Regions from separate parts of the Paenibacillus sp. JDR-2 genome, predicted to be linked through region 3. Evidence: predicted binding sites of a transcription regulator. Region 3 holds the regulator's gene; each other region holds the start of a gene.
The links. The regulator LexA, encoded in region 3, represses DNA repair genes until DNA is damaged. The targets are predictions, from matches to a motif close to CGAACATATGTTCG.
Positions count from the first base shown of each region.

Region 1: a site for LexA is predicted at 2,628-2,641, ahead of addB (helicase-exonuclease AddAB subunit AddB). Genes of this name have one in related genera too.
Region 2: a site for LexA is predicted at 3,522-3,535, ahead of PJDR2_RS26455 (SPL family radical SAM protein). Genes of this name have one in related genera too.

Region 1 covers NC_012914.1:2,601,955-2,609,092, forward strand. Annotated here, with positions in the region: gene PJDR2_RS11295 (Na/Pi cotransporter family protein) at 1-486, opposite strand, end outside; gene PJDR2_RS11300 (class I SAM-dependent rRNA methyltransferase) at 583-1,950, shown strand; gene PJDR2_RS11305 (hypothetical protein) at 2,210-2,530, opposite strand; gene addB (helicase-exonuclease AddAB subunit AddB) at 2,717-6,244, shown strand; gene addA (helicase-exonuclease AddAB subunit AddA) at 6,231-7,138, shown strand, end outside.
Region 2 covers NC_012914.1:6,045,605-6,052,742, forward strand. Annotated here, with positions in the region: gene PJDR2_RS26445 (MMPL family transporter) at 1-1,830, shown strand, start outside; gene PJDR2_RS26450 (SGNH/GDSL hydrolase family protein) at 1,916-2,575, opposite strand; gene PJDR2_RS26455 (SPL family radical SAM protein) at 2,663-3,499, opposite strand; gene PJDR2_RS32155 (PAS domain-containing sensor histidine kinase) at 3,668-5,140, opposite strand; gene PJDR2_RS26465 (sugar phosphate isomerase/epimerase family protein) at 5,325-6,182, opposite strand; gene PJDR2_RS26470 (acyltransferase domain-containing protein) at 6,282-7,112, opposite strand; gene PJDR2_RS26475 (response regulator transcription factor) at 7,109-7,138, opposite strand, start outside.
Region 3 covers NC_012914.1:3,036,813-3,043,950, forward strand. Annotated here, with positions in the region: gene PJDR2_RS13285 (MerR family transcriptional regulator) at 1-265, shown strand, start outside; gene glnA (type I glutamate--ammonia ligase) at 434-1,762, shown strand; gene PJDR2_RS32460 (PspC domain-containing protein) at 1,805-2,014, opposite strand; gene lexA (transcriptional repressor LexA) at 2,131-2,751, opposite strand; gene PJDR2_RS13300 (LysM peptidoglycan-binding domain-containing protein) at 2,921-3,283, shown strand; gene PJDR2_RS13305 (DUF896 domain-containing protein) at 3,435-3,623, shown strand; gene PJDR2_RS13310 (hypothetical protein) at 3,702-4,211, shown strand; gene PJDR2_RS13315 (HAD family hydrolase) at 4,239-5,027, shown strand; gene PJDR2_RS13320 (1,2-dihydroxy-3-keto-5-methylthiopentene dioxygenase) at 5,086-5,625, opposite strand; gene metH (methionine synthase) at 5,772-7,138, shown strand, end outside.

The DNA.
Region 1 (7,138 bases), 430 kb from region 3:
CATCCCGGCAAGCAGCAGGCTGAAACCGCCTAAGGCGACGGCTGAGGAGCGAACGGTCTCAAGCAGCCGGAACGACCGGGCCTTGGGCCAGATTCCAAGTTCGTTCAGCAGTACGGTAGCCAGCCAGCCGGCCAGCGACAGCAGAAGCAAAGGAACGGACAGTTTATTTAAGCTCAGGCCGATAAGCTCGGTCGTCAGGCAGGTACCGATGTTGCTTCCGAGGATAATGCCAAGTGTCCGGGGAAAGGTAAGCAGGCCAGAATTAACCAGCCCTATCGCTATAACGGTAACGGCTGTGCTGCTTTGCAAAAAGGCGGTAGTTGCCGTGCCGACTGCAAGGCCATGGATCGGGGTCGCCGTTGAGCGATGCAAAATACGCTGCAAATACGGGCCGGCTAACCGATGCAGCGCCAGCTCCATCAGCTTCATCCCGCTTATAAAGATGGTGAAGCCGATCGCCATTGGCAGAAGGATAGAATGGAGCATAGCAGGGTTCTCCTTTTTATGAAAAGTTATCGTTGATACATATGCATATGCTCAGACAAGCATGACAAGCCAGGAACAGAGAGGGAGATTAACGAAGTGAGCAAAGCGAAAGTTTGGCTGCAGAAGGGCCGCAGAAAACGTCTTGAAGCGGGCCACCCATGGATTTATGCAAATGAAATTGAAAAGCTGGAAGGGGAAGCGGAGCCAGGTGCGCTGGTGGATATCGTTGGTTCTAACGGCAAATATTTGGCGACGGGTTATTATAATTCTGAATCCCAGATTACGGTCCGTGTCGTCTCCTATCAGCCGCTCGAAGAGATGGACGCCGACTTCTTCCGCGAGAAGTTTCGTCTATGCGAAGCGCATCGCAGCCGGTTCGTGCAGGACCGCGATTGCCGGCTCGTCTACGGAGAGGCCGATTTTCTTCCCGGCCTAGTGGTAGACCGTTTCGCCGACGTGCTGGTTGTTCAGATTTTGACGCTTGGAATGGATATTCGCCGGGAAGCGCTTGTAGCAGCTCTTGTTGACGTATTCCAGCCGAAAGGGATTTACGAGCGGAGCGATGTCGGAGTTAGGCAGCTGGAGGGGCTAGAGCTTCGCACCGGAGTACTGTATGGGGAGTGTCCGAGGATTCTCGAGATTGAAGAGAATGGTCTTAAGCTGGAAGTCGATATCGTGGAAGGCCAAAAGACCGGCTATTTCTACGATCAACGCGAGAATCGCGCTTCTATCGAGCCTCTGATGAAGGGCTGGGGTGCGCGCAGCGGCATTCGCCTTGAGAACCGACCTGCTGATACGGATACAGAAGTCACTAGGCTTGTACCGGTGAATCCGAACGGCAAAGAAGTAACCTTCCCTTATTGGGACGGTGCGACCGTGCTGGAGTGCTTTGCCCACACCGGCAGCTTCACTCTCCATGCCTGCAAATACGGCGCGAAAAAAGTAACCTGCCTTGACGTATCCGAGCATGCTATCGACACAGCGCGCCGTAACGTGGAGCGTAACGGCTTCGCGGACCGCGTAGAATTTGTCGTGGCGGATGCCTTTGATTATTTGCGCACGCAGGTAAAAGGCGTTGAGGAGCGTGCGGAGCGCAGCCGTGCCGGTGCGGATACTTCCAAGCCGCTAAGCGGCGGCGGTCGTACCTGGGATGTTGTTATCCTTGATCCTCCTGCTTTTGCAAAGACCAAAAGCGCAGTTGCAGGAGCATGCCGCGGGTATAAGGACATCAACCTGCATGGCCTCAAGCTGGTTAACGAAGGCGGCTATCTCGTTACGGCCAGCTGCTCGTATCATATGCGGCCGGATCTGTTCCTCGAGACCATTCAGGAAGCGGCATCCGATGCCGGCAAATTGCTGCGTCTCGTGGAGTGGCGGGCTGCAGGCAAGGATCATCCTCAGCTGCTTGGCGTATCGGAAGGACACTACCTGAAATTTGCCGTGTTCGAAGTGCGGAGTAAATGATAAAAAATAGCCGTATGGATCTGATAGGGATCCATACGGCTGCTTGTTCGAAAAATAGATATACTCAATCGATTAATAGAAGTGTATAATAGAAAAGTAACGCTGAGAGACAGACGACTGTACCCAGCGGTTCCCATAATGGACAGAGCAGTTCACTGCATGTCTGCTAACCCATAATCCGGCAGAGCGGAAATCCGCATGCGGGATTTTTTATTTTTTATACTAAGAATTTATAAGAGGCGAGAGCCGTTGCACCTTGCTAGAAGGATTCTTTGAATTGACGGCTCAGTTCGACACGCTGAAGCTTCAGCAGCCAGACCTCTTCCCGTAACGTTTTCAGATCGGAAGAATCATCGGAATTTCTCAATTGCCGATAAAGATCAAGCATCTTCCGGTTGATAACGTCAAACTTTCTCCATAGCTCAGCGGCTTTCATTGACAAAGCCTGTTGGCTTGCTTGTTCCTTCCACCCGGCGAGTGAACGGGAAATGTCCCGCTGCCACTCCTGATCGCCGATTTGCTTGGCATAGTTGTATAAATCCAGATAATCGTTAATCCATTGCGTTTCTTCCGAGGTCATTGCCGTTCCTCCGATCCGGATTTTTATATTACCTAGTATTATACTCGGTATTTAAGGTATTGCAATATTTTCTTGTCAAAAAGATAGCGCTTTTTCCAGAACATACGTTTGTCGTCCGGGTGAAAAAGGACCCGCGATATGGTAGAATGATAGATTATGAGATAGATTCGGAAGGGAAGAGTTAGGATGGGGCTTCGATTTGTGCTTGGCCGCTCGGGAACGGGAAAAACAACGTATTGTTTGGATGCAATCCGCGCCAAGCTGCAAGGTGAACCGGATGGAGCGCCGCTAATTATGCTGGTCCCGGAACAGGCTACTTTCCAGACGGAGTACGCGCTTTTGAAAGATACGTCGCTAAGCGGGACGATTCGCGCCCAGGCGCTTAGCTTCCGCCGTCTGGCTTTTCGCGTCATGCAGGAGACGGGCGGCACCGCCTTAATTCCAATCAGCGATAACGGCAAGCATATGATGCTGTTCAAGATTATACACCGGCTTGGCAAGCAGCTTGAGCTTTTCCAGAGCGGGGCAGAGCAGCCGGGTTTTATTGAGCGGCTTGGAGAATTGCTGACCGAGTGGAAGCGCTACGGGATTGATGCCAATCTGTTGAAGGAAAAAACGGCATCTGTAGAAGACTCAACGCTTCTGGACCGGAAGCTGCATGATCTACGGCTTGTTTATGACAAGCTTGAGCAGGAATTGCTTGGTCTTTATATCGATTCGGAAGATTATTTGACGCAGCTGATCGCAGGCTATGCCTACGCGCCGGCGATGCAGGGAGCCCATCTATGGATTGACGGCTTCCATGGGTTTACGCCAAAAGAATACGATGCGCTTGGCACGCTAATCGCTTCTTCCGCCGAGGTGACGGTTGCGCTTACGCTTGACCGTCCTTACGATAACGGCGAAATGCCGCATGAGCTTGAGCTTTTCCATCCTACGGCCGAGACTTACGGTAAGCTGTCCGCTTTGGCCGCCCAAGCCGGCGTATCTGTGTATGACACCGTTGTTTTGGGTGAAGGAGCTCCGACACGCTTCTTGGGAAGCACGATGCTGGCCCATTTGGAAAAGCATTATGGCGGAAGGACTCCTATGCTTATTCCGGATAAAAAGATGCTGGCTGTAGACAGCCCGGCCTGCGGCTTATCCCTTCATGCCTCCGCGAACAGAAGAGCCGAGGTGGAAGCGGCCGCCAGGGATATGGTTCGCCGGGCACGCGAAGAGGGTCTGCGCTGGCGCGACATGGCGGTTATGGTGCGTAACGCGGCTGAATATACCGACTATATTCAAACGATATTTGACGATTACGAGATTCCTTATTTCCTTGACCAAAAGAATAACACGGTCCATCACCCGCTGGTTGAATTTATCCGTTCCGCGCTGGAGACCGTACTCCACGGCTGGCATTATGAAGCGGTATTCCGCTGCATCAAGACGGAGCTGCTATTCCCGATTGACGGCAGCATGTCCCGCGAGCTGTTCGACCGCTTGGAAAACTATGTGCTGGCAGCCGGGGTCGACGGCTGGAAGTGGCTTGACCGTTCCAGATGGAAGCCGTTTATGCAGCAGTCCCTTGAGGATGAGCCGGATACCGTATCCGAGCCGTCTGCAAAAGCTAAACGGGAATTTCAGGCCATTATGGCGGCGAGAGAGGCGATCGTACCGCCGCTTCGCCGGTTCGAGCAGTCCTTGAAGAAAGCATCCAACGTCAAAGACATGTGCGAAGCGTTGTACAAGCTGCTGGATCATGCGGACGCGGCTGACCGTCTTGAACGCTGGAGCCGCGAGGACAGTGCGTCCGGACGTACGCAGCGTGCCAGATCGCACCGCCAGCTATGGGATGGCGTCATGCAATTGCTGGATCAGCTGGTGGAAATGGTCGGAGACGAGGATATGCCTCCGGAGCTGTTCGCCGGCATGGTGGAGACGGGGCTCGAAAACCTGAAGCTTGCGGCGGTACCGCCCGCGCTTGATCAGGCACTGATCGGCAGCATGGACCGGACGCGTTCCGGGGATGTAAAGATCTGTTATGTGCTTGGTGCCAACGACGGCGTGATGCCGATGCGCATTCAAGAGGATGGCGTGCTGACCGAGCAGGAGCGGGAACGCCTAGCCGAAGAAGGGCTTGTTATGGCGCCGGGCGTAAGACGCCGACTGCTCGACGAGCGTTTCCTGATCTATAACGCACTGACAACGGCCAGCCAGCATTTGTGGATCAGTTGGGCGCAGGCGGATGAGGAAGGGAAAACGCTGCTGCCTTCGGAAGTGATCCGGCAGGTGAGACAGCTCTTTCCCGGCATACCGGTCTATCAGAAAGCGGGAGAGCCGACTCCGGGAATGGAGACGGGCGATCAGCGATCTTATATCGAGCATCCTCAGCGTACGCTTGCTTATTTGATCACGGAGCTTCGTGCCTGGCGGCAAGGGTCCGAGATTGCGCCATTCTGGTGGGATGTCTATAACTGGTTCGCGATCCGGCCGGAATGGCAGGACAAGCTGCAGCTTATGAACGCGTCGTTAAGCTTCTCCAATCAGGAGACGGTGCTGACGACAACAACGGCAGAACAGCTGTATGGGACGAAGCTGAAGGCAAGCGTGTCGCGGATGGAGAGATTCGTATCCTGTCCGTTCCAGCATTTTGCCATTCATGGCTTAAGGCTGCGCGAACGCCAGATGTACCGGCTTGAAGCGCCGGATGTCGGTCAGCTGTTCCACGCGGCGCTCAGCCGTCTTGCTGGAGGCGTCGGACAGCGCTGGGGATCTATGCCGGAAGCGCAAATCCGCGAAGCGGCGGCGAAGGCCGTTGACGAGCTTGCTCCTAGGCTGCAATCGCAGATTTTGCTCAGCAGCGGCAGGTTCCAATACATTGCCCGCAAGCTGAAGGAAATCGTTGCTCAAGCGGCGGTTATTTTAAGCGAGCATTCCCGCAGGGCTCAGTTCCAGCCGGTAGGGCTTGAAGTTGATTTTGGCCCGGACGGTACGCTGCCTTCCCTTGTCATTCCGTTAGATAACGGGGGCACGATGGAGATTATCGGACGGATTGACCGAGTAGACGCGGCTGAGACCGAAGAGGGCTTATTGCTGCGGGTCTTGGATTACAAATCCAGCGCAACGCAGCTCAAGCTGGAAGAAGTGGCGTTTGGATTATCTCTGCAGATGCTCACGTACCTCGACGTTCTTGTTACGCACGCTTCCGAATGGCTTGGAAAGCCGGCATCGCCCGCGGGCGTGCTTTATTTCCATGTTCATAATCCGATGCTTGCGGTATCTAACGGGTTATCCGGGGCCGAAGTAAATGCGAGAATGCTGAAGAAGTTCAAAACCCGTGGACTTATTACGGCTGAAGCGGAGACGGCCAAGCTAATGGACGGCGACCTGGAATCCGGTTATTCGGAGATTCTTCCTGTTGCGTTGAAGCGCGACGGAAGCTTTTACAGCAGTTCTTCCGTTGTGACGGAGGATCAGTGGGATGTGCTGCGCAGCTCTGTCAGACGGACTATCGGAAAAATAGGCACGGAAATAGGATGCGGGAAAGTATCGATCGAGCCATACCGCCTAGGAACGAAGTCGCCGTGCCAATACTGCGATTACAAGCCGGTATGCCAATTTGACCCGTTATTTGAAGGCAATGAATACACGAAGCTGAACAAGCTTTCGGAAGAAGAAATTTGGCAACAGCTGCATGGGGAGGAGGAGACAGCGGATGGAAACGAATAATATGCCGGCTAAGCCGGAGAACAGCACCTGGACGGATGACCAATGGCGCGCGATTGTGACGGAAGGCTCGGATGTTCTCGTTGCCGCGGCAGCAGGCTCGGGGAAAACAGCGGTTTTGGTTGAACGGATTATTCGGAAAATCTCCTCGTTCTCCGACGTCGACCGGCTGCTGGTCGCAACCTTTACGAAAGCGGCAGCTGCAGAGATGAAAGACCGGATCCGGATTGCGCTGGAGAAAGAACTCGAGCGGCAGCCGGAATCCGAGCATCTGCGCAGACAGCTGGCGCTAATGAACCGGGCTTCGATTACGACGCTCCACTCTTTCTGTCTCGACGTTATTCGCAGGTATTATCCGTTAATCGGACTGGACCCGGGCTTCCGGATTGCGAATGAAACGGAAAGCGAACTGATGCGCATTGACGTGCTGGATCAGCTGTTTGAAGAGAAATATGAAGGATCATCCGGTGACAGCGGGGCATTCCTGCGTCTGGCCGACCGCTACGGCGGCGAGCGCGGAGACGAGCCGTTGTACAAGCTGGTTCAACAGCTTTACGACTTTGCGCAAAGCCATCCTTGGCCGGAGCATTGGCTCCGCCAGACCGCGGCAAGCTTTATGGTTGATAACGTTGAAGGGCTCAGGAGCAGTCCTTGGGTGGCAAGCCTGAGGGCTGACGTGGAGCTGGCGCTGTCCGGTGCGGCGTCCCTGCTTAACCAGGCGATGCAGTTAACGCGGGAGCCGGCGGGTCCGGCCCCTTATGCGGCAACCTTTGAAGAGGATCTCGCGATTGTGGGAGGTCTCGCCGAAACCGTTCGCATGCATCCTTGGGAGATGTGGTTTGAATCGTTCCAGGCCGTGCAATTCGGCAAGCTGAAGGCTATGCGCGGCGATGATTA
Region 2 (7,138 bases), 3.0 Mb from region 3:
CAAATGTCGCTGCCACAAGAGGTTATCGACAACGTCGTTGCTTCGGTTACCGACGTTGAGCAAGCGAACCTGGGAATCAAAGCCTTGCCAAGCGACACGCTTGTAGGCAAGCCGGCCATCGGCGCTACCGAAGGCATCGGTATTGTTGTTGCCGCCGTTGTTCTGTTTATAACGCTTGGTTCTGTTGTTGCGGCCGGTCTTCCGCTCGTAACCGCATTGCTTGGTGTAGGTATCAGCGTTGGGGGCGCTTATTCCCTCTCCAAATTTATTCCGATGACCGATATCACGCCTGCGCTTGCCATGATGGTTGGCCTCGCAGTCGGAATCGACTACTCCTTGTTTATCGTTAACCGCCAGCGCCGCATGATCCTGGATCAGGGCTTAAGCGCGCGCGAAGCGGCAAGCAGAGCGGTTGGTACTGCGGGCAGCGCGGTATTTTTCGCCGGGTTAACCGTTATTATCGCGTTATGCGGCATGGTTGTTATGAATATCGACTTCCTGACCGCTATGGCGCTTGTCGCTGCGGCAAGTGTTTTCATTAACGTCCTTGTAGCCCTGACCTTGCTTCCAGCATTGCTTGGTCTGGTTGGCGAACGTATCGTCTCCGAGAAAGCACGGAAGAAAAACAACGAACAAGCTGGTGTTTCCCGTCAAGGCACGGCACACCGCTGGGCGAACGGAGTTGTACGACGCCGCTGGCTCGTGATTGTTGGCGTAATCGTTATCCTGGGTGCAGCCGCTATCCCTGCAGCCCAAATGAAATTGGGCATGCCTTCCGGGGATACGGCTAACCTGGATACGCCAACTAGACAGAGCTACGATGCGATCTCTGCCGGCTTCGGCGAAGGCTATAATTCACCGCTGCTTCTGGTCGCGGAGCCTGCAAGCTCAGGCGAAAAGATTACCCCTGAAGTATTAGGCAAGCTTGTGCAAGACATCCAGCAGCATGAAGATGTCGCACTCGTTAATCCAATGGGCATCAATCAAACCGGAGACATTGGCATTATCAGCGTTATTCCGAAATCGGGTCCGACAGACAAAGCAACAAACGATCTCGTCCAGGATTTGCGCGATCACAACTCAAGCATCTCTCAATCCAACAAAGTGACGCTAGGCGTTACCGGCTTCACCGCGATTAACATCGATATGTCGGCAAAGCTGGCTGAGGTATTCCCGCTCTATATCGGCATCATTCTGATCTTGTCGCTGATCATTCTGCTGCTCGTATTCCGGTCCATTATCGTTCCGGTGAAAGCAACTATCGGCTTCCTGCTTAGTATCCTCGCTACCTTCGGGATTACAACGGCAGTATTCCAATGGGGCTGGCTGCATGATCTGTTCGGCTTCGATACCGGCGGCCCGCTTCTCAGCTTTATGCCGATTATGGTGTCCGGTATCCTGTACGGCCTTGCGATGGACTATCAAGTCTTCCTTGTCAGCTCCATGCGCGAAGCTTACGTCCACGGCCACAAAGGAAGCTCCAGCGTGGTTGAAGGCTATCAGCAGGCAAGCCGCGTCGTTGTGGCGGCAGCCGTTATCATGGTATCCGTCTTCGCCGGGTTCATTCTGACCGAAGATATTATGCTGAAGCAAATCGGCTTTGCTCTCACCATCGGTATTCTTATTGACGCATTCTTCGTCCGCATGGCGCTTGTTCCGGCTATTATGGCGGTGTTTGGCGACAAAGCATGGGGCATGCCGAAGTGGCTGGACCGCATTCTTCCAAACCTGGACGTTGAAGGCGACAAGCTGATTGCGGAGCTTAACAAATCGTCGAATCCGAATGGCCATAAAGAATTAAAAAAGGCTAAACCAAGCCGGGCGCATTAAAAGAACGACAAAGAAAGGACCACTGCCAGCAGTGGTCCTTTTTATTTCACCGTAATCATCGTATAGACGCTTGAGTTGTATAAGACTATAACCCGCGGTTGTAATCGTATTCAATCGCTTGCAGAAAAGCCCGGGCAAGCACGGCATGACCCGACATATTGGGATGAACCCGGTCCCAGGCTAGAGTTGCCGGATAAATAGACCCTAGAACCTTGTTAAACGCCGCCTGCGTATCCACGAATCGAGCATCATACTTGGATGCTAGCTTTTGGACAACCTGACCGTATTGATCCATCGTTCTGCGCATCGGATCCGCTTCATTCGGCTCCAGATAGAACGGAGTCATCAGCACAAGTCCCTGCACCGTTGGCCTGGTACGCTCCACCAAAGTCTCCAGCTTCTCTTCGTATTCGTCTATGTAGACATGCTGCTCGGTCTGAGCGGGCAAATCATATTGCCTCCATACATCGTTCGTGCCAATCATAATAGACAGCCAATCCGGCTGAAGATCCAGAACATCCGTCTCCCAGCGATCCGTCAAATCCCGGACGTTATTGCCGCTTGTCCCCATGTTTACCACGCGAATGCCTAACTCCGGATAGGCTGCGGTCAGCAACGAATCGACCAGCGAAACATACCCTTTCCCGATTGCTCCAAACAGCCCTTCTCCCCTAGGTCTAGCCCGTTCGCAATCCGTAATCGAGTCTCCGATCATGACCAGCTTCGAATTTTTCCCCAACAACATTAATAATGGCCCCCTCTTCGAATTTCTGTTTTCATTATACATTCTATTGTGGTAACAAAAATACGGAAAGGGCTATTAATTTGTTGCTTAATTCAGCGGGAAAGCTTCGCTCTTCGAGACATGGATCATCTCGCCCGGATAGAAAGACCGAAAGTACGTCTCGACCCTGGAATGAATATCGCTCCGGTACCAGTCCGTCAGATCATGGTCCTCAAACAGCTGAGGCATGCCTAAACGCTTGGACCTTCTCCCCATGGAGCCATCCCCGATAGAAAGCGTATCGATCCAGATCCGGTCTGCTATACCTTTCAGTACCTTTGGAAAATCCGGCGTAAACGGCAGCACCGGAGAAATCGCAGCCTGTGTCGTAATTCCGGCATCATGCAACTCTTTCAGAGCCTTCAGCCGCAGCTTAATTCCCGGTGCGTAGGGGGCAAACAGCCGCTTCATATCCTCGCGGTCCGTCTCTACCGTCATCGATACAAGAACCTCGCATTTGTCCTTGAGCAACACGATAAGGTCGAGGTCCTTCCTTATAAGCGGACTGCGCGTCTGAATCTGAATCAGATCGGGAGGAGCCTCCAGCATTTCCCGCAAAATCCGCCTGGTAATCCCCGCTTCCCGCTCGATCGGCTGATAAGGATCCGTTGCCGAGGACATAAAAATATTTATCGGCTTATTTTTCCGGCGCAGCTTATTCACTTCATTCCGGTAAATGTCCGCGGCATTTGTCTTAATGTCCACCCATTCTCCCCATGGAATCTGCTTGAACTTCTGGATCGGCATTTCTCTCACATAGCAATATTTGCAGGCAAACGAACACCCGCTATATGGATTTAGGGAATGGGTAAAGCCGATATCCAAGTAACCCTTTGCTTCGCTTAGAATACTCTTGGATACGATATCTCTGATTTCGACAGCCATGGCAATCCCCTCTCATTACACAGGAACGTTTGTTCCTATATTATACGTAAACTTCAACTATTAATCAATTCCCCCCAATAATTGGAATCCAGGTGATAAACTCTTATCATTAAAAAAAGAGCACTTGATCCTGCATGATCAAATACTCTTTCTTTATCTTATTCAGTATTATTCCATCTCCACCGGAAAAGTAACGGACACGACCGTTCCTGGTAGGCCCGTCTGTATCGTCAGCTCCCCGCCCATTTCAACAATAATCTGCTTGGAGATAAACAGCCCTAAGCCATTTCCGGACTGTTTGGTCGTGAAAAACGGCGTAAACAGCTTGTCCATTACGTCAGGCGGAATTCCCGGCCCAGAATCCTGAACAAACAAAGTAACGGTATGATCCGCTTCCCGCAGCCCAAGGACCAGCCTGCCTCCCGATTCCATTGCTTCTATGCTGTTCTTGCATAAATTCAGAATGACCTGCTTCAAGAGAGCGACATTGGCTTTAATCGACCTGCCGGCAACAACCCCGTAAGTGTCCATCTGGATATTGTTCATATTCGTGTCCACTTGGATGAGGGGAAGAATATCGTTTACCAGCTTCAACATATCGATGGTTTCCATACTGCTCTCTTTAGGCTTGCGGAGCCATAGCATTTCGCTTACCAGGTCGTTAATCCGGGAGAGCTCCGTCTGGATGAGGTCGACATAACGCTGCTCTTTCTCAATGCCATACCTCTTCAGTGTTTCGCCTAAAAGTTGTACAAATCCCCTTATGCCCGTCAGCGGATTTCTAATCTCATGCGCCACGCCAACAGCCAATTCGCCAAGCGCCGCATTCATTTCCGACAAGCGCAGCATCTTTTCAATGTTTTTTCGCTCGGAAATATCTACGGCCGTTGCGATAATTCCTGTAACGCGGCCCTTTTTATAGTACGGGATTAAGGTCTTGTATAAGCTTCTTCCATGCAGCTCGGTTTCAAAGCTGATCGTTTCCCCCTGGAGAATCCGATCATAGTATTGCCCCTCCGTCTTGTAGAGGAAAGGGAATATTTCTCTGACGGTTTTGCCATAGCTGTTAGCCGTTGTATAACCAAGCTCCTCCGCGATTTTCCCTTCGGCCAGGACGTAATAAAGCTCGCCGTCTTCTCTCTTCTTCATTTGAATCACAAAGCCGTTCACCGAACGAACCGTCTGCAGAAGCTCCTCTTTCATTTCATCGTATTTATTTTTCTCGAGGGCTTTCACAATCGAGATGTCTCTGCCCGCAATCAGAATACACGGCTTCGCCAAGATGTTGATCAGCTCCAGATTCAGCACGCAGGTTACGATATCATTCTGCTTGTCTCTGACTTCTATCTCTAAATCCTGGATCAGTCCGCTATTCATCAGAGCCGACATGACGTTATCCCGCTCCTCTGCATTCGTCCATATCCCTAGATCGAAAACATTCAGCTTGAACAGCTCGTCGTCACTATAGCCCAATCTTTGAACAACGGAATCGTTGGCGTAAATAAATTCGCCGTCATGGAAAGTCGTGATGCAGACGAATTCCGATCTCATATTCAAAATCCGGTTTAACAAAAATTGTGTCAGTTCACTATTTTGATTCACGAACAGCTCGTGTTTAAAGTGATCTCTTAGTGACAGCATGGTATCCACCTACATTCCTGTCTTTTTCTAGTAGTGATTATACACTCCTTATGTTAAATCCGAATAGCGGGAAACAAAATTACTTAAGAATTCACAAATTGTCCACCTCACGCAACACACAAAAAAAGGACCGCAGCAATGCCGCGCCCCTTGTTTAAAATAATGATGATTAGTCCACCTGTCATTACAACGATTGCCAGATCTTCTTCAATTGATTGAGGCCTTGCTGCACGCCAAAACGGCATGGCTCCAAGCCTTCGAATTCAATGGAAATATAACCGTCGTACCCGGATTCCTTCACAATGCCAAGCACACGGCGCATGTCGATATCGCCTTGGCCTACAATAGCCCCACGCAAATAATTGCCGCGGGTGGAACGGAACCAGCCGTCGCCAAGTTCGCTTTCGGGATGACGCACATAGAAATCTTTAATATGTACCATAGCGGCGTACTCGATATTATTGGAGACGCCAACAACCGGATTCTCGTCCACGCAGACAAAGTTGCCGACGTCCAGGGTTGTTCTGAAATTGTCCCGGTCCGTTGCATGAAGGAGAGCCTGGACACGATCGCTGGCTTGAAGGAAATAACCGTGATTTTCAACCGTTGTTGTAATTCCCTTCGTAGCCGCGTAATCGGCGATCCGGCGGCAAGCCTCTGCCAGCTTAGGAAGCTCGTTGTAGAAATTACGGATCGACGTATCCGGTGAAGATGCCACATCATGGCGCATCAATTGAACGCCAAGCTTAGCCGCAATGTCCACTTCCCGCATAACGCGTTCAATCTCTTGCTCGAATTCCGCTTCGCTTTTACCGGCAAAATTGGCTCCGATCAAATAATTGGAGATATCAATGCCCACCTCATCCGCTTTACGGCGGATCGCTTCAATTAACTCCGGATTCTCCGTCAAATTGAAGCCAAGCGGCACAATCTCAACATGCTCGCCGCCAATTTCGGCAATCGCGGCAATGACATCAATAACGTCCATTTCCCCTGATTGAAGCGCTTGATAGTAGCTATAAGTGCTAATTCCAAATTTCATTATCGAATCTCCCTTCAAGTGTGGCTGACTCCTTAATGGAAATATCTATTAAATAATAGCATGATTAACGCTTGGAAACGATCCTATCTATTAATCGCCTTAATCCGGTATATAGATACCGCTTCCGCTGCCAAGTTTCCTGCCATTAAGCAATAAGGCTTTCGCTGCTCGCTGCAGGCTCGTTACTTCCCCGTAATCATTGGGATTTGTCTCTAACCGATGAAAGATTCTTTGCTCCGCTTCCCTTGATGCTTCGTTCACTTCATAAACGCAGAAAAGCCATTGAAACTTCAGAATGTTCGATTCAGCCTTCAGCACCTGGTCAAGACCGGGATAGAGCAGCCATGAACTGCAAATGTAAACCGAAGGGATTCCTCGGAAAAACTTCCGGGCTATAAGGAAAGAATGCGATACCGCATCCGGGGTTAACGGTTCCCCTTCCGGAATGTGAACATTCAGCACCAGCTGATTCTTTTCCACCAAGCGTTGTCCTGCCTTCAAGCTCTCCCCGTTAAAGGCCATTGGCTGAAACTGCAGTCTTCCCAGACGAAATAACTGAAGCCTGACATGCTCCTGAAGCCAGTTGTACTCTTCTATGCCATACTCGCCGTAATCCCGGTAGCAGGCTTCGCTCCAAATCCGGATATCCGTGAACGTATCGAAATAAATGTTGTCTTCGATTCCCCGAATCCGGTATTCTTCGTACGCATCCACGGCAAATCTCGCAAACAGATACAGCAGCATTTGCCTGTACCCCGCCGTTCCCGTAACCTGACGGAAAAACGAATGACGGTCCGTATGAAAATGTTCTTTCAACTTCGCATATTCCTCTTCTTCCATGCGGTAATCTATAATGATTCGGCTGGCTTCCCCGCCTAATTGAATTCCTTTACAAAACTCGCTTACATGCATAAACTTCTGTCCTTTCATTGCCCGTTCTTAAACTCTTGCGGCGT
Region 3 (7,138 bases):
CTCTTTTAATGATGTGGAACGGTTATTGGAAATTAAGGCGTTGATCGAAAAAGGCGTTAATATCGCCGGCATTAAGCAAGTCATGAATCCGGTTTCAAAAGAATCGGACGATGCAACAATCGTAAGCGAGCAGTCCGAAGTGAAGCGCAAGGAGCTTTCCGACGCGCAGCTGCACCGCCTTCTCAAGCAGCAATTGCTGGAGAAACGTCCTGGCCAGGCTTCGCTTATTCAAGGTCAGTTGTCCCGTTTCTTGAACAAGCGTTAGCATGTCCTTTTAATTAAACGAACAGGGTAAAGCGTATGCTTTCGAAGTAAGAATAGCTTCGCAATTCTTTGGCTGATGCTTACGAAGCAAGAATTGCTTCACAATTCTTTAGGTTGATGCTTTCGAAGTAAGAATAGCTTCGCAATTCTTTTAAAGGAGATGAATGCTGTGAGCTACACAAAAGAGGATATTAAACGCATTGCGGAGGAACAGAACGTTCGATTTATCCGTCTTCAATTTACCGATTTGCTCGGTACGATCAAAAACGTAGAGATTCCGGTAAGCCAGCTTGATAAAGCATTGGATAATAAAATGATGTTTGACGGATCTTCCATTGAAGGTTACGTTCGTATCGAAGAATCTGACATGTACTTATACCCTGATTTGGATACTTGGGTAGTATTCCCATGGGTTGCGCAAGACCGCGTTGCCCGTCTGATCTGCGATATTTATATGCCTGACGGCACTCCGTTTGCAGGCGACCCGCGCGGTATTCTGAAGCGTGCGCTGCAAGAAGCGGAAGAAATGGGCTTTACGGCGATGAACGTTGGTCCGGAACCGGAATTCTTCCTGTTCAAGACGGATGAACGCGGCGAGCCTACAACCGAGCTGAATGACCAAGGCGGATACTTCGACCTTGCGCCAATGGACATGGGCGAGAACTGCCGCCGTGAAATCGTACTGACGCTGGAAGAGATGGGCTTCGAGATTGAAGCTTCCCACCATGAAGTTGCTCCAGGTCAGCACGAAATCGACTTTAAATACGCGGATGCGATCAAAGCCGCAGACCAAATTCAAACGTTTAAGCTTGTTGTTAAGACGATTGCTAGACAGCATGGCCTCCATGCTACCTTCATGCCGAAACCGCTATTTGGGGTAAACGGTTCGGGTATGCACTGTCACCAATCGCTCTTCCAAGGCAGCACTAACGTATTCTATGAAGAGAAGGATCGTTTGGGTCTTAGCCAAACCGCACGTTACTACATGGCGGGTATTCTCGAGCATGCTCGTGCGATGGCGGCTATTACGAACCCTACAATCAACTCGTACAAACGAATGGTTCCAGGTTATGAAGCACCTTGCTACGTAGCTTGGTCGGCGAGCAACCGTTCGCCAATGATCCGTATCCCGGCATCCCGTGGTCTTAGCACGCGTATCGAGGTTCGAAACCCGGATCCGGCAGCTAACCCTTATTTGGCTCTTGCCGTAATGCTGAAAGCCGGCCTTGACGGCATCAAGAACAAAACGGCGCTTCCGGCGCCTGTAGATCGCAACATCTACATCATGACGGAAGAAGAGCGTTTGGAATCCGGCGTGCCAAGCCTTCCTTCCGATCTGAAGGAAGCGCTCGACGAAATGCTACGCAGCGACGTTATCTGCGATGCACTGGGCGAACACGCTCTGGCTCACTTCTATGAGCTGAAAGAAATTGAATGGGACATGTACAAAACACAAGTTCATCAATGGGAACGCGATCAGTATCTGACGCTGTACTAGGAAGGAAATCCCTTGGCGCTCTAAGCGTCCGGGGATTTTTTTCTATCTCCTAATCAACGATGGCGGGCTGGCGGGAATAACGTTCGCAAGAATGATGTACACGATAAGATTGCAGGGGATAAAGAGGAGGAACAGCAGTCTTACAAACAAGGAGGAAAGATTGAAGTATTCGGCAATTCCACCGCAAACTCCGGATATGGATTTATCGAATAAGGATCTCGTTAATTTCTTCTTCACTCTTAACCACCTCATGACAAAAAGATTAAGTCATATGATAATACCATAATCAGGAAAATAAAAAGAGGCTGTTCTCCCTAACCGAATTTGAAATCGGATTAGGGGGAACAGCCTCTTTTATGCTAAAAAGATTAGTGGAAGTCACGGAACAAGCCAACTACTTTACCAAGAATGGTCACATTGTTCAAACGGATCGGCTCCATTGTAGAGTTCTCAGGCTGGAGGCGGATATGATCCTTCTCTTTGTAGAAGGTCTTAACCGTCGCTTCGTCATCTTCCGTCATGGCTACTACGATATCGCCGTTGTTGGCGGTCTGCTGCTGGCGGACAATAACATAGTCGCCGTTATGTATGCCGGCTTCAATCATGCTGTCGCCCATGACATTCAGGATGAATACTTCATCGTCGCCTACGAAATGTGCGGATAACGGGAAGTACTCTTCAATATTCTCAGTCGCCGTAATCGGCACGCCTGCCGTTACTTTGCCGACGATTGGCACTTGAGCCACAGCGGGGAGGATAATGCCGTCAACACCGTCTTGATCCAAAATTTCGATCGCCCGAGGTTTCGTTGGATCTCGTCTGATCAGGCCTTTCTTCTCTAGCCGATCCAGATGGCCGTGAACGGTGGAGCTTGACGCCAGGCCAACCGCTTCGCCGATTTCGCGAACAGATGGCGGATATCCTTTGTCCCGAACCTCATTCTTAATAAATTCAAGAATCGACTGTTGGCGGTTCGAAATCTTAGACACGTGAATCACTCCAATATAATATTTGAAGAAAATTATAGCATAGAACCGGAGTTCGTACAAACATAAGTTCTTAAAAACAAAAGTTCGCATTTTTTATTGACTGCAAACATTTGTTCGTGTTATTCTTGGGGCATAAGAAAACAGAACAAACGTTCGGGGAGCGATAATAATGATCATGAATCCGTCTTTTTATAAAAGTATCCATAAGGAAGAAGCCGCTAAATCGTTCATACTGCGGGGTCAACAAATTCAGCGTCATGCTTTTAAACTTATTGTTTGTGCTGCAGTGTTCATTCTTCTTTTTACCAGCTTCCTCATGATGCGTACAAATGCATCGTCCAATCATATTCAAGAGGCTGCAGCTAATGAGCAGACGGTAATTGTTACGGCGGGGGATACGTTGTGGGGAATTGCAGATCGTTTTACTGAGGGTTCCAAGGACATTAGACAGTACATATACAAGATTAAGGAACGTAACCAATTAAGCTCGGTAGAGCTTCGGCCAGGACAGGTATTAATTATTCCTCAATAGTCTAAATAATCGAAAGGACAGGTAATTCGGACACAGGATGTTCGAAATTACCTGTCCTTTTATCATTCTTCCATCATTGCCTTGACAATTGCTCGCGTTAAAAGTCAAAATAGGTAAGAAGGATGAGTAATAAGCAAATGAGGTGAAGGCAGTGGAAGAAGTCATCGCGCGAATTAATGAATTATCCCGTAAAAATAAAACGGTAGGTTTGACTGAAGAGGAAATTGCGGAACGTGCCGTATTGCGTCAGAAATATTTGGAGAATTTCAAAAGGAATTTCCGCCAGCAGTTGGATTCAATTGAGATTGTAGACGGCGATCCAAACGATGTTGCTCATTAATTAGGTTTTACAACTATATAACTAGCGTTGGCGTCGTTCCATGAACGGCGCCTGCAATATACAATAGGAGGAATAAGCTTGTCACGCACGTGGGAGCGCAAAGTGCGCAAAAATACGAACCAAATTAACAAAGCGCGTAAAAAGCACGGAGCATCGCAGATTGGCACTTCATCAGCACCCAAGGTAGACCGTTTTACCGGTCGCAACTACATATTCCCGATTGTGCTCATTTTGTTGATCAGTATGTATACGGTTTTCGTTACGACGGATCCATCCTTTGAACCTTCGTCTATGTTCTGGGTAACGATCGGCTGCTACATTTTCCTGGCGCTTATTTTCTTCTTGCGCCGTCCTTACATTTCAATCGGCAAGGATTATATCCAAACCCGTAAAATGACGGGGGACAAGCAGCTGCATGTATCCAACATTAAAGGCATCAGCGTTCAGAGCGGTGCTGTAGTTATCATGCAGCAAAAAGGCGCAAACTGGGTATTCTCGCGGCTTCTCAACCGTTATCCTACGGATGAGATCAGCAGCAGACTGCAGGATTTCGCCAAAACACACAATTTGCCTTTTGAACAAAAATAGAAACAGAGTAGGAGAGTTATGCGAATTATGGGGAAGCAAGCCGTTCTATTTGATCTTGACGATACGCTGTTGTGGGATGACCGCAGCGTAAAAGAAGCATTTGAAGCAACATGCCAAGCCGGTGCGGAAGCTGCCGGTGTTGATCCGGAGCAGCTTGAAGAAGCCGTACGTAAAGAAGCGCGTGCTCTTTATGAATCCTATGAGACGTTTCCGTTCACAAAGATGATCGGTATTAATCCGTTTGAAGGACTCTGGGCGAATTTCCGCGAAGGCGAGCAGGAAGAGTTCCGCAAGCTGGAGCAGCTTGCTCCGGGCTACCGCAAGGAAGCTTGGACTCGCGGCCTGCGTGCACTTGGCGTGGATAACGAAGAGCTAGGCGCTAAGTTGGCGGAGCAATTCCCTGCGGAACGTCGCAAACGTCCGCTTGTCTATGATGAAACGTTCCGCGTGTTGGATGCGCTTAAAGGAAAGTACAAGCTGCTTCTGCTGACTAACGGATCCCCGGATCTGCAGCGCGAGAAGCTTGCCGGCGTTCCTGAGCTGACTCCTTACTTTGATCACATCATAATCTCGGGCGAGTATGGTGAGGGCAAGCCTGCCGCTTCCATCTTCCGTCATGCCATGGAGCGTCTCGGAATCGAGCCGGACCACGGCATTATGGTTGGCGACAAGCTGACTACCGATATTCTAGGTGCGAATACGGTTGGCATGACATCCGTATGGGTGAACCGTCATGGTGCGGTACGTAATGACGAAATCATTCCATCGCATGAGATTGCTCATCTGGAAGAACTGCTGTTGCTTCTCGAGCAATAATGGACAAGACAAAGCCCCTCGCCATCGGAAGATGGATCGAGGGGCTTTTTTTAAAGTTTTATTTAACGAAAGCAGGGTCTTCGAACGGATGAGCAATCCAGCCTTCTGTTTCGATGAACAGACGCACGGCTACGATTTGGCGGTTATCCATCAAAGTGAAGAAGTGAGGGATTCTCTCCGGAACGGAGATAACGTCGCCAGCTTCGAGTTCAACATCGAAGTAACCAACTTCTTCGGTACCTTTGATAACGAAGATGCCTTTGCCGGCTGTAATCGCGCGAACTTCATCTTCTGTATGTGTATGAACGGATTCGAATTTCTTCAGCAGTTCATCAAGGTTTGGAGTTGCATCGGATAATGTAATGATGTCCCAAGTTTTGTAACCGCGGCGAGCGGCAAGATCCGTAATATCGGCATTGAAGGTGGACAGAACCTCTGCTTTCTCTTCATCGGAGAGAACAAATTTCTCTTGAAGATGTGCAGGAAGTTTAGTAGCATCCCAATGTTCATAAAGAACTTCTTGATTTTCTAAAAATTCACGAACGTTCTGTTCTCCAGAAATACGTTCATTAGTATTGCGAATGCGGATTTCAGCCATTCTCAATCCCTCTTTCCCTATAGAAATTAACTGATAAGTCCAATTATATAGCAAATGTAGTCAAATGTCGATGGACTGCCTTTTCAGAGTGCGGCTATTCTGTTACACTATTTGTTAATGATTTTCGGAGGAAGGGTGTACGAAATTTGTTGAAACCGACCATACAAGAAATGATGCAGCAGCGGATACTCATCCTGGACGGAGCGATGGGAACAATGATTCAGCAGGCGGATTTGACTGCTGATGATTTTGGCGGAGAAGAGCTTGACGGCTGTAATGAAATGCTCGTATTAACGCGTCCGGATGTTATTTCGACGATCCATGAGAAGTACCTGGAAGCCGGCGCCGATATTTTGGAAACCAATACGTTTGGCGCGACTAGCGTCGTATTGGCGGAATATGACATTCCGGAAAAAGCTCGCGAAATTAACCTTGCTGCTGCCAAGCTGGCAAGAGACGCGGCGGATAAATTCTCGACACCTGACCGCCCTCGGTATGTAGCCGGAGCTTTGGGGCCAACTACGAAAACGCTCTCCGTAACCGGCGGCGTTACCTTTGACGAACTTGTAGACAGTTATTACGAACAAACCGTTGCCTTAATCGAAGGCGACGTAGACGCTATTCTTTTGGAGACATCGCAGGATACCTTGAATGTTAAAGCGGGAAGCATTGGGATCCGCAAGGCCTTTGCGGCTATGAACCGCGAGCTTCCAATTATGATTTCGGGTACGATTGAGCCGATGGGCACCACGCTCGCCGGTCAATCCATTGAATCCTTCTACATTTCCTTGGAACACCTGAAACCGATTTCGATCGGACTGAACTGCGCGACCGGCCCTGAATTCATGCGAGACCATATCCGTTCGCTGAGCGAGATTGCCGATTCTGCTGTCAGCTGTTATCCAAACGCGGGCCTGCCGGACGAGAATGGTCACTATCACGAATCTCCTGAATCTCTTGCGCGAAAAATGTCGGCATTTGCCGAGCAGGGCTGGCTTAACATCGCTGGCGGCTGCTGCGGCACAACTCCTGCGCACATTAAAGCCTTGTACGATACGATGGCGAATTATGCGCCGCGTACACAGTACGGTACTCATCCGGCAGCTGTGTCCGGTATTGATACGGTATACATCGAAGACGAGAACCGTCCGATTATGATCGGCGAACGGACCAATATATCCGGATCCCGGAAGTTTAAACGCCTGATTAAAGAAGGCAAGTTCGACGAAGCTTCGGAAATCGCGCGTTCCCAGGTTAAAGGCGGAGCCCATATTATCGATATCAACTTGCAGGATACGGACATTGATGAAGCTTATGCGGTTCATGAGTTCCTGCCGCAGGTTGTGAAGAAAATTAAAGTGCCGTTAATGCTCGATTCGACGTACGACCATATCATCGAGCTTGGTCTGAAGTATTCGCAAGGTAAAGCCATTATTAACTCGATTAACCTGGAAGACGGCGAATCGAAGTTCGAGAAGATCCTGCCGCTGATTCACCAATACGGTGCCGCGGT